2 linked regions of the Frankia alni ACN14a genome follow. The protein of the gene in region 1 interacts with the protein of each later gene in a pairwise test. Links are inferred from orthologs where the notes say so. Each region holds a gene or a part of one and is shown in the gene's direction. Other genes may lie near its edges.

Evidence for each region. Proteins that work in one complex are often made in the same cells at the same time.
Region 2: the proteins of FRAAL_RS04885 (region 1) and rlmB interact in binary tests that used the Escherichia coli proteins (3 or more experiments, as listed by UniProt). The link is inferred for Frankia alni ACN14a from one-to-one orthologs.

Annotation. Positions count from the first base shown.
Region 1 is NC_008278.1:1,185,857-1,190,444, forward strand. Bases 1,692-4,588 are described here. They hold FRAAL_RS04885 (bifunctional ADP-dependent NAD(P)H-hydrate dehydratase/NAD(P)H-hydrate epimerase), read left to right. Parts: upstream 1,692-2,284; coding sequence 2,285-3,892; downstream 3,893-4,588. Other genes in these bases: FRAAL_RS04880 (holo-ACP synthase), read left to right, coding at 1,850-2,206; alr (alanine racemase), read left to right, coding at 3,941-4,588. In the rest of the region: FRAAL_RS04870 (SWIM zinc finger family protein), read right to left, coding at 4-579; FRAAL_RS04875 (PadR family transcriptional regulator), read left to right, coding at 738-1,658. UniProt on the Escherichia coli protein: Bifunctional enzyme that catalyzes the epimerization of the S- and R-forms of NAD(P)HX and the dehydration of the S-form of NAD(P)HX at the expense of ADP, which is converted to AMP.
Region 2 is NC_008278.1:7,087,443-7,095,027, reverse strand. What follows is about bases 2,444-5,236. They hold rlmB (23S rRNA (guanosine(2251)-2'-O)-methyltransferase RlmB), read left to right. Parts: upstream 2,444-3,213; coding sequence 3,214-4,260; downstream 4,261-5,236. Other genes in these bases: FRAAL_RS28410 (hypothetical protein), read left to right, coding at 4,452-5,236; FRAAL_RS28420 (PP2C family protein-serine/threonine phosphatase), read right to left, coding at 2,444-2,471. In the rest of the region: FRAAL_RS28425 (VWA domain-containing protein), read right to left, coding at 4-1,356; more of FRAAL_RS28420, read right to left, coding at 1,356-2,443; more of FRAAL_RS28410, read left to right, coding at 5,237-6,635; FRAAL_RS28405 (transglycosylase family protein), read right to left, coding at 6,838-7,218. UniProt on the Escherichia coli protein: Specifically methylates the ribose of guanosine 2251 in 23S rRNA.

The DNA of each region.
Region 1 (4,588 bases):
GGGTCAGGGCGAGGGGGCGGCGCCGTGCTGGCGGCCGTGCCAGGCGACGGTGGCCTCCCAGAGCGCGTCGGCGACCGCCTCGTTGTCGTCCGCGGCGTCGAGCAGGGTCTCGACGAGCTCGGCGCGGGGGACACGGCTGAGGAACACCCGCATCGCGGCGTGCACCGGATCGTCGGTGAACAGCGAGCTCTCGCCGATGATCCCGCCGTTGTCCTCGTCGTCGTCGGCATCCTCGTCGTCGTCGGCGAGTCCCGCCGAGCCGGTGGCGACCAGGGCGACGGCGACCGCGTGGCGGCAGAACGAGCCGGTCGCCCCTTCGGGGCAGGTGCAGCCGGTGCGCGGCCCGTCGTCGGCGGCCTCCAGCCGGACCTCGTGCGGCCCGTCGTCGTCGACCGTGCCCGAGGCGTTGGTAGGCCGGATGCGCAGCTGCTCGACGCGGCCGAGCAGGGCCAGGTTCACCCCTTCGATGAACACGTCGGTACCCGCGCGCTGTGCGCAGGCACGTTCCTCGAAGGCTGCTTCGAGCGGGGTGACGGCGTCCCCGCCGTGCCCGTTCTCTCCGGACACAGAAATGATCACTGGTCAATCCTACGGAATGCGAGGGCGGATCGTACCGGCCAGGTCCCCGGCGTTACCAAGGCCGTCTTGTCAGACGTAGCATCGCGATATATCGTTAGCGTACGCGATAGCGAGCGGATGACCTCCGTTGGTCTTCCGTGGAGATGAAGGGCAAGATCATGACATCGCAGGCGATTCCAGGCCCATGGGGACCCTGGGGCAAGTGGGGGCGCGCGGCGGGTTTCGATCCCGCGCGGCTGTCGGAGTTCTTCGAGACGGTGGCCGGCTGGGCGGAGCGTGAGGCCGGCGGGTGCGGGACGAAGGAGTCGGCGGCTCGCGAGCGCACCAGCCGCACGGCGCGCGGCGGGCACGGCGGCGGGCGGCATGAGCACGGCGGACCCGGCGAGGGGCGGCCGCGCGGGCGCCGCGGCGGTGGCCCGGGCTGGCCGCCGTTCGGCGGCTTCCCCGGTCCCGGGTTCGGTCCCGGGTTCGGTCCGGGCTTCGGCGGGCCGGGTGGCTTCGGCCGTGGGCCGCGGGTGGGGCGCGGCGACGTCCGCGAGGCGTTGCTGGCCCTGCTCGCCGAGCAGCCCATGCACGGCTACCAGATGATCCGCGAGCTGGCCGAGCGCAGCGGTGGCACCTGGCGGCCGAGCCCCGGCTCGGTCTACCCGGTGCTGTCCCTGCTCGCCGACGAGGGGCTCGTGCGCGCGGAGGAGGCGGAGGGCAAGCGGGTCTTCCACCTCACCGACCTCGGGCGGGCCCACGTCGAGTCCCGGGTGGGGCACCGCAAGCCGTGGGAGACCGCCGCGGCCAGCGCCGACGACGAGCTGACCAGCCTGCGCTCCCTGGCCTTCGCGGTGGGTGCCGCGGTGGTCCAGGTCGCCCAGGCCGGGGACGACGCGCAGATCGCCGCCGCCCGGTCCCTGCTCACCGAGACCCGCCGCAGCCTTTACCGCATCCTGGCCGGCGACGAAGGCGAGCCGGCGACCGCGGAGGGGGCCCACAGCGCCGGGCAGGCCGCCGCCGGGAACGACGCCGCCGCGCAGGACGGTGACGGGACGGTGGACGGTCCCGCGTCGGGCTGGGATGCGAAGTCCTGACTCTGATCCCGGCCCCGGCCCTGGCCCTGGCCGGGGACTGTCGGGACCGCGGCTCAGGATCCGCCGGCGGGCCACCCCTTCGGGCAGGGCGAGGCCCTGATTCGAGGGGGTGCGCCCGGCCGCGGCGCGATCGGCGCGGCGCGGCGCACGGTCCACCGAGGGCCGCGGCACCGGTATGGGACGCTTGCGCGATGGCGGTGGTCGGTGTCGGCGTCGACGTGGTGGACGTGGACCGTTTCGCCGCGACGCTGTCCCGGACGCCGGGGATCGCGATGCGCCTGTTCACCCCGGCGGAGCGCGGTCTGGCCCGCCCGGAGCGGCTGGCCGCCCGGTTCGCGGCGAAGGAGGCCGTGGCGAAGGTGCTTGGGGCGCCGCCCGGGCTGGAATGGCACGACGCCGAGGTCGTCCTGGCCACGGGTGGGCGGCCGTCGCTGCGGATTCGCGGCACCGTGGCCGCCGCGGCGCAGCGGCTCGACATCGCCTCCTGGCACCTGTCCCTCACCCACGACGGCGGGGTCGCCATCGCGATGGTCGTCGCCGAGAGCTGACCGCCTTCCTACCGGCCAACTCTCCTGCTGACCGCCTTCCTGCGGCACCGGCCGCTCGGCGCGGGGCAGCATGGCGGCATGCGGAACGCGCACACGGTCACCCAGATCCGGGACGCCGAGGCAGTGCTGCTCGCCTGCCTGCCGCCCGGAGCCCTCATGCAACGCGCGGTGTACGGCCTGGTCGCCCATGTCGCCCGCCGCCTCGGCCACGTCTACGGCGCCCGGATCGTCGTGCTTGCCGGGGGCGGTGACAACGGCGGTGACGCCCTGTGGGCCGGCGCACGCCTGGCCGCGCGGGGCGCTCGGGTCGACGCCGTCGCACCCGGCCGCACCCATCCGGAGGGCAGCGCCGCCCTGCTCGCCGCCGGCGGCAGGCTGCACGGCCCCGCCTCGGAGCTCGACGACGAGACGCTGCGCGGACTGGTGGACCGCGCCGACCTCGTCCTGGACGGGTTGCTCGGCATCGGTGGCCGCGGCGGCCTGCGGGCGGACCACGCCCGGCTGGCGGCCCTCGCGCCGCCCGAGCGCACCGTGGCCGTCGACGTTCCCAGCGGCGTCGACGCGGACACCGGCGCCGTCACCGGACCCGCCGTGCGGGCCAGTGCCACCGTCACGTTCGGCACGCACAAACGCGGCCTGTGGCTGATGCCGGGCGCCGCCCACACCGGGCCGGTGGAGCTGGTCGACATCGGGCTGGCGCTGCCCGAACCCGACCTGCGGGCGCTCGACGACGCCGACGTCGCCGCCATGTTCCCGGTGCCGGGCCCGGAGTCGTCCAAGTACCGCCGGGGGGTCCTCGGCCTGGTCGCGGGCAGCGACGCCTATCCGGGTGCCGCCGTGCTCGCCGTCGGCGGTGCGCTGCGCGGCGGCGCCGGCTACCTGCGAGTCGTGACCGAGGGCCACGCCCTGACCGAGACGCCCGACGCCCACGCCCACGCCCACGATGACGGAGACGGAGACAGAGACAGAGCCGATGACGCCGGCGGTTCCGCGGTGGGTGTCGCCAGCCGGGCGGGGGAGTTCGTCCGGCTGGCGCACCCCGAGGCGGTGGTGACCGCCGTCCGGGCCGGGGACCGCGCGGCCATGCTCGCCGCCGGCCGGGTTCAGGCCTGGGCGATCGGCCCGGGACTGGACCCGGGGCCCGCGGTCCGGGAGCTGGTGGCCGGACTGCTCGGCACCGACCTTCCGGTCGTGGTCGACGCGGGCGCGCTCGACCCGCTGGCGGAGATCCTCGCGGCGGATCCCGCGGCGCTGCGTGACCGGGGCGCGCCGGTTCTCCTCACCCCGCACGAGGGCGAGTTCGGCCGGCTCACAGCCGCCGCCCTGGGCTGGGATCCCGACCGCACGACGGCGGACCTCGCGGCGGACCGCCTCGCCACCGTCCGGCGGGCCGCCGCGGCGACGGGCGCGGTGATCCTGCTCAAGGGCACCCGTACCCTGATCGTCGAACCGGCCGGGGCGGCCTGGGTGAACACGACCGGTTCCGGCTGGCTGGGCACCGCCGGCACGGGGGACGTCCTGACCGGGCTGATCGGCTCGCTGCTCGCCGCCGGGCTGCCCGCCGCCGGTGCCGGGGCGGTCGGCGCGTACCTGCACGGGCGCGCCGCCGAGCGGGCTGCCGCGCCGCTCGCCGCCGGCGACCTGCCCAACCTGCTGCCTCGGGTCATCGCGGAGCTGCTCGCGTAGCCGGTCGGGGGCACCCGGCGGGCGGTCACGGCGAGTAGCGTGGCGGCCATGAGCGTGCAGGGGCCAGGGGCGTCCGCCAGCAGCGAACCCCGGACGTATGCCGCCGTCGAGCTCGACGCGGTCCGTGATTCGGTGGCCGCTCTCGCGGCCCGCGCCGGCGACGCCGCCACCATGGCCGTCGTGAAGGCCGACGGGTACGGCCACGGCATGATTCCCTGCGCCCGGGCTGCCCTGGACGCCGGGGCGAGCTGGCTGGGCACGGCCGTCCTCGAGGAGGCGCTCGCGCTGCGCGCGGCCGGGATCACCGCGCCCGTGCTGTGCTGGCTCGCGACGCCCGGTGAGCGTTTCGGCGAGGCGATCTCGGCCGGCATCGACGTGTCGGCCTCCGCGTCCTGGACCCTCACGGAGATCGCCGCGGCCGCGCGGCTGGCTGGCCGACCGGCCCGGGTGCACCTCAAGGCGGACACCGGCCTCGGCCGGGCGGGGGCGATGCCCGGCGACTGGCCGGGGTTGTGTGACCAGGCCGCGGCGCTGCAGGCCGAGGGCGTGATCGAGGCGTTCGGGGTGTGGAGCCACTTCGCGTTCGCCGACGCCCCCGGGCATGCGACGGTGCAGGCTCAGATCGGGGCGTTCCGGGACGCGGTCGACATCGCCGAGAAGGCTGGGCTGGCGCCGACCGTGCGGCATCTTGCGAAC
Region 2 (7,585 bases), 5.9 Mb from region 1 along the record:
TGATCACCGGTTCACCCGGAGGGTCCTCGTCGACCGTGTGTCAAGGACCATCTCATCGATCTTCTCGACGTTCTTCTTCAACCGAACCGTACCTGTTGTGGCATTGTCGATGTGAACCACCTTCTGTAGGAGGCGGTAGGTGTCTTCGTTGCCGGAGGCGAGCGCCAGCTGGGCCCCGCGTCCGAGCAACAGTGTTGCAGTGGCCTCGTCGCCGGACTGACGCGCCTCCAGCCCACGCAGCACCGAGGCCGCCAGCTCGGTCTGTCCGGTGTAGTGAGCGACGACCGCGCTGACCCGGGTGGAACGGGTCTCGTCGTCCGTCCACAACGCTCTCACCAGCGCCTGCGCCGTTTCCCGGCCGTCGACGACGAGGCTGACCCGCGCGGCCAGCGCCTCGGTCCCGACCGGCCGGGCGGGCACCCGGATGTTCAGGTGGTAATCGCGCGACTCCGTTCCCCACGCGCCGGTAGCGTAGTCGACGCTGTGATCGTCGGATGTGGTCCTCTCGGCCTGTAGGTCGCGCAACATCGGGGAGACCTCGCGCAGAAACCCCACCTCGGCGCCCCGCGGGGTCCACACCCGCAGCGCCACTCGGTCGGTCGCGCGGCTGGTGGCGGTCGCGATCACGCTGGTGAAGTCCGCGACGAGCTCGTCCGGGCCGGCGATCGCGTCGACGGTGCCCAGCAGGTTCGCCGCGATCAGCCGCAGCTCGGCGACGCGCCAGTCGGTGCCGATGCCCCGGCAGTCGCACTGGAACCGGCCGCGGGCCGCGGCGACGGCCGCTGCCAGGTCCGTCGCCAGCTCACCGTTCTGGCCGTCGGTGAGCAGCAGCGCGTGCGCGATGGCCCGCGGCCGGGTTGCCGTCAGCGCCCGCGCCAGGTCCAGCCATCGGCCGATGGCGGTACCGCCGTGCGGCTCCATCTGGCTCACCGCGAGGCGGGCCCGCTCCCGGGTGACGGTCGAGGCGGCCACCAGGTACGGGGCGTCCGGGTAGATCATGCTGGCGGCGCCGGTGCCGCGCACGATCGCGAACCACACGCCGTCGGGCAGGCAGTCGATGGCCGCACTCGCCGCGTGGCGCGCCTGGGCGATCTTCGCCGGCGGGTTCGCCATCGAGCCCGAACAGTCGAGCAGGAGGACCTCGGCGAGTTCCGGGCGCCGCGATCCGGCCGGCGGCGGGCAGCCGTGGGCCGACACGGAGCCGTGCGGTGGGAGGCCGGGCGGGGCGGCCTCGCCGGCGAGGCCGCCCGGGCCGTCGGGCCGGCCGGTCGACGTCACGGTGACGACGGCGTGCACGTCCGTCCCACCGGGCGGAAGGTACTCGTTCTGGTAGACCTCCGCGGAGAAGACGCCCATCAGTGATCCACCCTGGCGGCGACCACGGTGATGTTGTCGTGGCCGCCGGCGTCGATGGCGAAGTCGACGAGGTGGCGGGCGACGTCGATCGCCGTGCAGCGCGGCGGGAGCTGGTTGACCAGCGAGGCCATGACGTCCGGGCGGGAGGCGTAGTTCCACAGCCCGTCGGAGCACACCAGCACCGTGGCCGGCGCCTCGATCGGGAAGATCTCCGTGTGCGGGGCCACGTCCTCGACGTCGCCGCCGAGCCAGCGGGTCAACGTGTGCGCGCGCCGATGGGTCTCGGCCTCGTTGGCGGGGATGAGACCCGCCCTGGCGGCCTCGGCGGCCCAGGTGTCGTCCGAGGTCAGCCGCTCGCACCAGCGCGGTCCGAGCAGGTAGACGCGGCTGTCGCCGACCCAGCCGACGGTGACCATGCCGGGGCCGTCGGGCGTCGGCGGGGTGACGATGGCGGCGGCGAAGGTGCACGACGGGGCCATCCGCCCCTCGGCGGCGCTGAGCTGGGCGATCGTGGCCTGCGCCGCATCGACGGCCGCGTGCAGCGCGGCCTCGGCGTCCTCCGGGGAGAAGCCCCCGACGATCGCCCGCGGCGCCGTGCGCGGCTCGTCGTACTCCGGGTACGCCGGCTCCAGGATGTCCAGCATGTCGTCGGCCGCGCTGCCGCCGCGGGGCGGGCGGGTGTCGTGGTGGACGGGGTGACCGGGCCCGTGGGCCCGCACCGCGTCAGCGAGCACCGCCATCGCGGTGGCCGCCGCGGCGGCGGAGGCCTGGCCGGAGCCGGGCGTGGTCGAGACCCCGTCGCACACCACCGCGATGAGCGTGCCGTAGACGACGGCGAGCCCCATCGCGTCCTCGTTGGTCGTGTGGCGCACGCCCCGGTCGCACACCCCGGCCAGCTCGCCGAGGTCGACCTCGCTGTGGTCGGCGTCCCCGTGCGCCGGATCCGGGCCCTCCAGCGGATGCCCGCAGACCTCGCAGTAGTGGTCGTCCGAATACACCGGCGCCGCGCACACCGGGCAACGGCCCAGGTCGTCGTCGGGGTCGAAGGCCCCGCTGCCGGTGAGCTGGTAGGCCACCGTGGGGGCGTCGTCGTGCGGGTTGAGGTCCACCGTCATTCCGCCGGGAAGGAACGTTCGCGTGCGGGCGGTGTGCGCAGAGCCATGTGCTGGGTGCCTCCTGCCCCTGCTGGTCCGGTCATCGGAGCTCGCCGCCGTCGCTCCGCGACGCCGGAGGCGCACGGCCGGCGACCGGACGAACTGGTCACACGCGTCGAGCTGGTCATCGTGGATTCATGGGGACGTATTCTCCCAGGTTCCCCCGGGGCCCGTCGATGACGCAGATCGCCAGGGGCGGGCCAGGTCCCGGTGCGTCCCCCTCCGTCGGCGCGCAACCTCAGGAGAGCGTAAGGGGCGAGGGTCGGCGACGGCGGCCATGCCGGTGCCGGAGCGTCGGCCATGCCGGCCGGTCCCGGCCCGTCCTCGGCCCGCACCCCGCCAGAGCTCAGCACGGCACGCGCCCCAGCCGCGGTCCGCGACTGCGTGATGACGCGCGGCGAACAACGCGCACCGGACCCTCCTGACCTGGCCGAGGGCGGCCGGGACCACCCAGGTCACCGGCGTGGGACTGCCGCCTCAGGATAGGGCGCCGGGCAGGCCCGAACGACCATGTCGCGGCAGGCGGCCGGGTTCGGGCCCGCCAGACCCCCGACCGGGGACCCCTGGCCGGTCGGCGGGGCGGGCCGCAACCGGCCGGTCGCGGCCCGCCCCGACCGCGTCCGGCGCCGGCCGCGTCCCCGACGCCGGCCGTATACCGTGGTCACATGGTCATTTCCACGGCGCACGCCGGTCGGTGGCACTGATGGCCGGCGCCGCGCGCCGGGGTGGCGGCGGGATCGCCCGGGGCGGGCAGGGCGGCCGGGCCGGCAAGGCGGGTTCGCATCGCAAGGGAGCCGGTGCCGGCAGCGGTGGCCAGGGCCGCAAGGCTCTGGAGGGCCGGGGCGCGACGCCGCCCGCCCACCTGCGTCCCGGCCATCCCGCGCAGCGCCGGGCGGCCGCCGCGGCCAGGACCGCGCAGGGCGGGGAGCGGGGGCGGGCCACCGCCGGCCGCTCCGGTGCCGACGACGCCACCCAGTCCGGGCAGGGGGGGCCGCGCACGCGCCGCTCCGAGGCCGACGAGCTGGTCGTGGGCCGCAACGCGGTGGTCGAGGCGCTGCGGGCCGGCGTGCCGGCGTCGAACCTCTACGTCGCCGGTGGGCTGGACTTCGACGAGCGGCTCGCCGATGCCCGCCGCCTCGCCGCCCGGGCGGGGATCGCGGTGGTCGACGTCGCTCGCCCGGACCTCGACCGCATGTGCGGCACGGCGCCGCATCAGGGACTCGCCCTGGCGGTCCCGCCGTTCCGCTACACCCATCCCGACGACCTGCTCGCCCGGGCGCGCGCCGCGGCTCCCGGTCTGGTGGTCGCGCTCGACGGCGTCACCGATCCCCGCAATCTCGGTGCCGTGGTCCGCTCTGCGGCGGCCTTCGGCGCCCACGGCGTCCTGGTGCCCGAGCGCCGGGCCGCCGGGATCACCGCCGCCGCCTGGAAGACGTCGGCGGGTGCCGCCGCCCGGCTGCCGGTCGCCCGGGCCACCAACCTCGCCAGGACCCTCGTGTCCTACGCCGAGGCCGGCCTGTTCGTCGTCGGGCTGGCCGCGGACGCCGACACGACGATCGACGAGCTCGAGATGGCCACCGATCCAGTCGTCCTGGTGATCGGGTCCGAGGGCCGTGGGCTGTCCCGGCTCGTCGAGCAACGCTGCGACGTGACGGTCCGCATCCCGATGGCCGGCGCGGTCGAGTCTCTCAACGCCGGGGTCGCCGCCGGCATCGCGCTGGCCGAGATCGCCCGCCGCCGCCGCACCTGACCACTCCGGCAGGCCCGGGCGGCGGCCGCCCGGCCATGGGGGCCGCCGGGTGGCGGCGGCCTTCCTGGCGGCCGGCGGCGAATAAGGTGACTCAGCCGAGTCTTGCGCGGCGGAACGCTGAGCCCGTCTCGGCGCCCTTGTAGCCTCATGCCCTACTTGGGCGTCGGGCCATCTCGGGGGAACGGACGACGGTGCGGGGCAGGCGGAGACCGTCGGCGCGGCTGTTCGCGCTGCCGCGTTTGCTCCTGCCCGAACCGCAACCGCGGCTGACCCTGCTGCCCACCGTCGCGCTTCGGCTCGTGCTGGCGGCGGTCTTCGCGGCGGTGCGGCTGTACGGGGCGCTCTTCGGCCTCGGGTTCGTGCTGCTCTGGCACCACTGGTACGCGGGCCATCCGCTCGGCCTGCTGGTCGCGGCGCTGGCCGCCGGCTGGTCGCTGACGTTCGCCCTGGTCGCGCTGCGTCGCGGCATCGGGTGGGTGCTGGCGGCCGGCAACGTGGTCGCCGCGCTCGTCCTGGCCGCGGGGGCGCGCCTGTGGCTGCCGCCGGAATCGGTCGGTGACTCGGCCTCGTTCGTGCTGCTCGCGGCGACGCACGCGACGGCGGTGGCCGCCTGGACCTTCCCCGCCGGTCCGTCCCTGGCCGTGACGGTGCTGACGGCCGGCGCCTTCGTGGCCGGGGCGGCCGGCACCGGGCCGCCATCTCCGATGCCGCTGGCTGCGATTGTCTGCACGGCCCTGCTCGTCCGGTACGCCCGGCCGCAGGTGTGCGCGCTCGCGGGTGGAGCGCAGTCTCGGCTGGCCGAGGTGGCCGAGCGGCGCGCCGGCGAGCAGGATGTGCTCACCCTGCTGCGCGAGCGGCGGGAGCATGAGCTGACGATCCACAACGCGGTGCTCAACACCCTCACCGGCATAGCCTGGGGCGGCGGCGCCGACGGGTATCTCACTCGCCGCCGCTGCGCCGACGGTGCGACGGCCCTCGACGAGTTGGTCGATGAGCGCGAGCTACCGTCCCGGGCCGCGCCGGGATGCCTGCCGGCGGCCGGTGGAATCCTCGCGGCGGCACGCGGACCGACGTCCGACGAGGGCGCGGCCGGCTGCCTGCCCATCGACTGCGGGCCGGCCGGCGACGTGCTGATCGAGTCCGGGCTGGCCGGCGACCTGCTGGCCGGCGACGTGCCGGTCGGCGATGTGCCGGTCGGATCCGAGTCGGCGGGCGAGGCACACCGCGGAGCCGGGCGTGCGGACCCCTGGGCCAGGGTGGCGCCCGCGGCCGGCTTGCTGCGCGCCCTCTACACCGCGCAGCTACGCCACGTGACCGGCCGGTTCGCCGCACTCTGGCTGATCCTGCTGGTTCTGCCCGCCGGCCGTGCCCTGCCCCATGTCCGTTCGATCCCGCTGGCGCTCGCGTTGCTGCTCGCGCCGCTCGCGGCGGTCGCTGTGGCCCGGCGGCGCTTCCGGTCCGGGCCGCTGACGCCGGCCCAGGCGGCCGCCGTGGTGCTGCTCTGCCTGGGGATCGCGGTGGGGGGCGGGTGGAACGCCGGCGAGGCCGGCGAGGTGCGGATGATGGCCTGGCCGCTCGTCAGCCTGCCGCCGTTGGTGATGCTGGTGACGGTGTCCCGCCCGGTGTGGCGCTGGGTGCTCGCTTCGGTCACCGTGGGCGCCGCCATGATCGCGGTGAGCCTGCTGACCAACCCACGGGACCCGTTCGCGCTGTCCCACCTGCTCATGCAGCTCTACTACCTGTGGATCATGCAGATCTGCCTGGTCATGGTCGGTCCGTTGCTGTGGAGCACGGCCGATGTCCGCGCCTGGGCCAGTCACTGCGAGCGAGAACTGGTCCGACGCGCCGAGAACCGGGACCGGGTGCGCGAGCGTCGCAGCGTGCTGCTGCGGGCCGTCGAACGGGACGTGGCGCCGTTGCTGGCCGGCGTCGCGGCGGGCCGGCTCGATCCGCAGGCCGACGCCGTGCGCTCGGAATGTGCCCGGCGGGCGGTCGCCGTGCGGCGGCTGCTGTTCGACGACGACGCCGTGCACAGCGCGCTCGGGGAGGCCATCGATGCCGCCGAACGGCACGGCACGGTCGTGTCCAGCCAGATCTCCGGTGGTCTCGACCAGCTTCCCGCCTCGGTGCGCGGCGAGTTCGTCGAGCAGGTGCACCATGCGCTGCGGGTGATGCCGAGCCGCCGGGTCCTGCTCACCGTCACTGCGCAGGCACGTACGGCCAGCCTGTTTCTGTCGTGTTCCTGGCCGGCGGGCCAGTTGCCGCCGGCGCCGTCGGGTCGGGCCATCGACATGATCGTCGACGTCGACGACGGGCAGCTCTGCATGGAGCTGCGCTGGCCGCCCGCGAAGGTGCCGCTCGGGCGGCGGCCATAGCTGGTGGCCGGTAGCTGGTGGCTGGTGCCTGGTTCGGGTGGTGACGGAGCCCCGCCCCCGCTCGGGGGACGGGGCTCCTGACCCGTGCTGGGTCGCGTCGCCTCGCGCCGGCCACGGCTCACGATCTGTCGAGCACGATCCGATCGATCATGTGCGGATCAGAGTCGGCCGAGTGCGGATGTCGGCGCGGTGTGTCGGGGCCTCAGATCCGGTGACCCCAGCAGGGCTTCGACGCGTACCAGGGGCTGGTGCCGGCCTGCGCGTAGAGCTGCCGCGCGCGCTGCCACTGCTCCCCGACGCTGGCGTTCTGGGGCAGACCACGGCCGCCCAGACCGTGCCAGGTGCTGGGCAGGAACTGGAACAGGCCGCCAGCTCCGATGGAGTTGACCGCGTGCGGGTTACCGCCGGATTCGCAGGGGATCACGGCGCGCAGGAAGTGGTCGGCGTTGGTCCCCGCGCTGGCCGGCTGGGACAGCGCGAGGCCGCCGCCGACGGAGGCGGCGAGAGTGGTGGCGATGACTGCGGCCCGGGTGCCGAGCTTGATCCGGTTGAGGCCCCGACCGAGCGAACGAGCGTTGGACATTGAGTTGCCCTTCCCCACGCCTGCGAGGTGAGCTGTCGGGTTCGGGCTGGGAATGCCCGGCCGCGGTTCTCGGCTTCACCCCTAGGACGCCCGACTTCGGCGCCCGGAATTGGTTCCCCCGTCCCTGCCGCAGGTTTGATTCTCATCGGGTGGGGGCAGGGTTCGGCGTGCCACCCGACGTCTGCCATCAGTTGACGGCATGGCGACGAACATAGCTGAGCGTGACCCCGGGAAATCAAGGGTACGTGACGATAGCCACAGTGCGTTCTATCGTCTTTGAATGATCTCGGTTCTGCGGTTTCGCGCCCGCGTGCGCGCCCGATTCTAACGGCCTTCGTGGCCCCGCGGAATGCCTGGATTGCGGTTG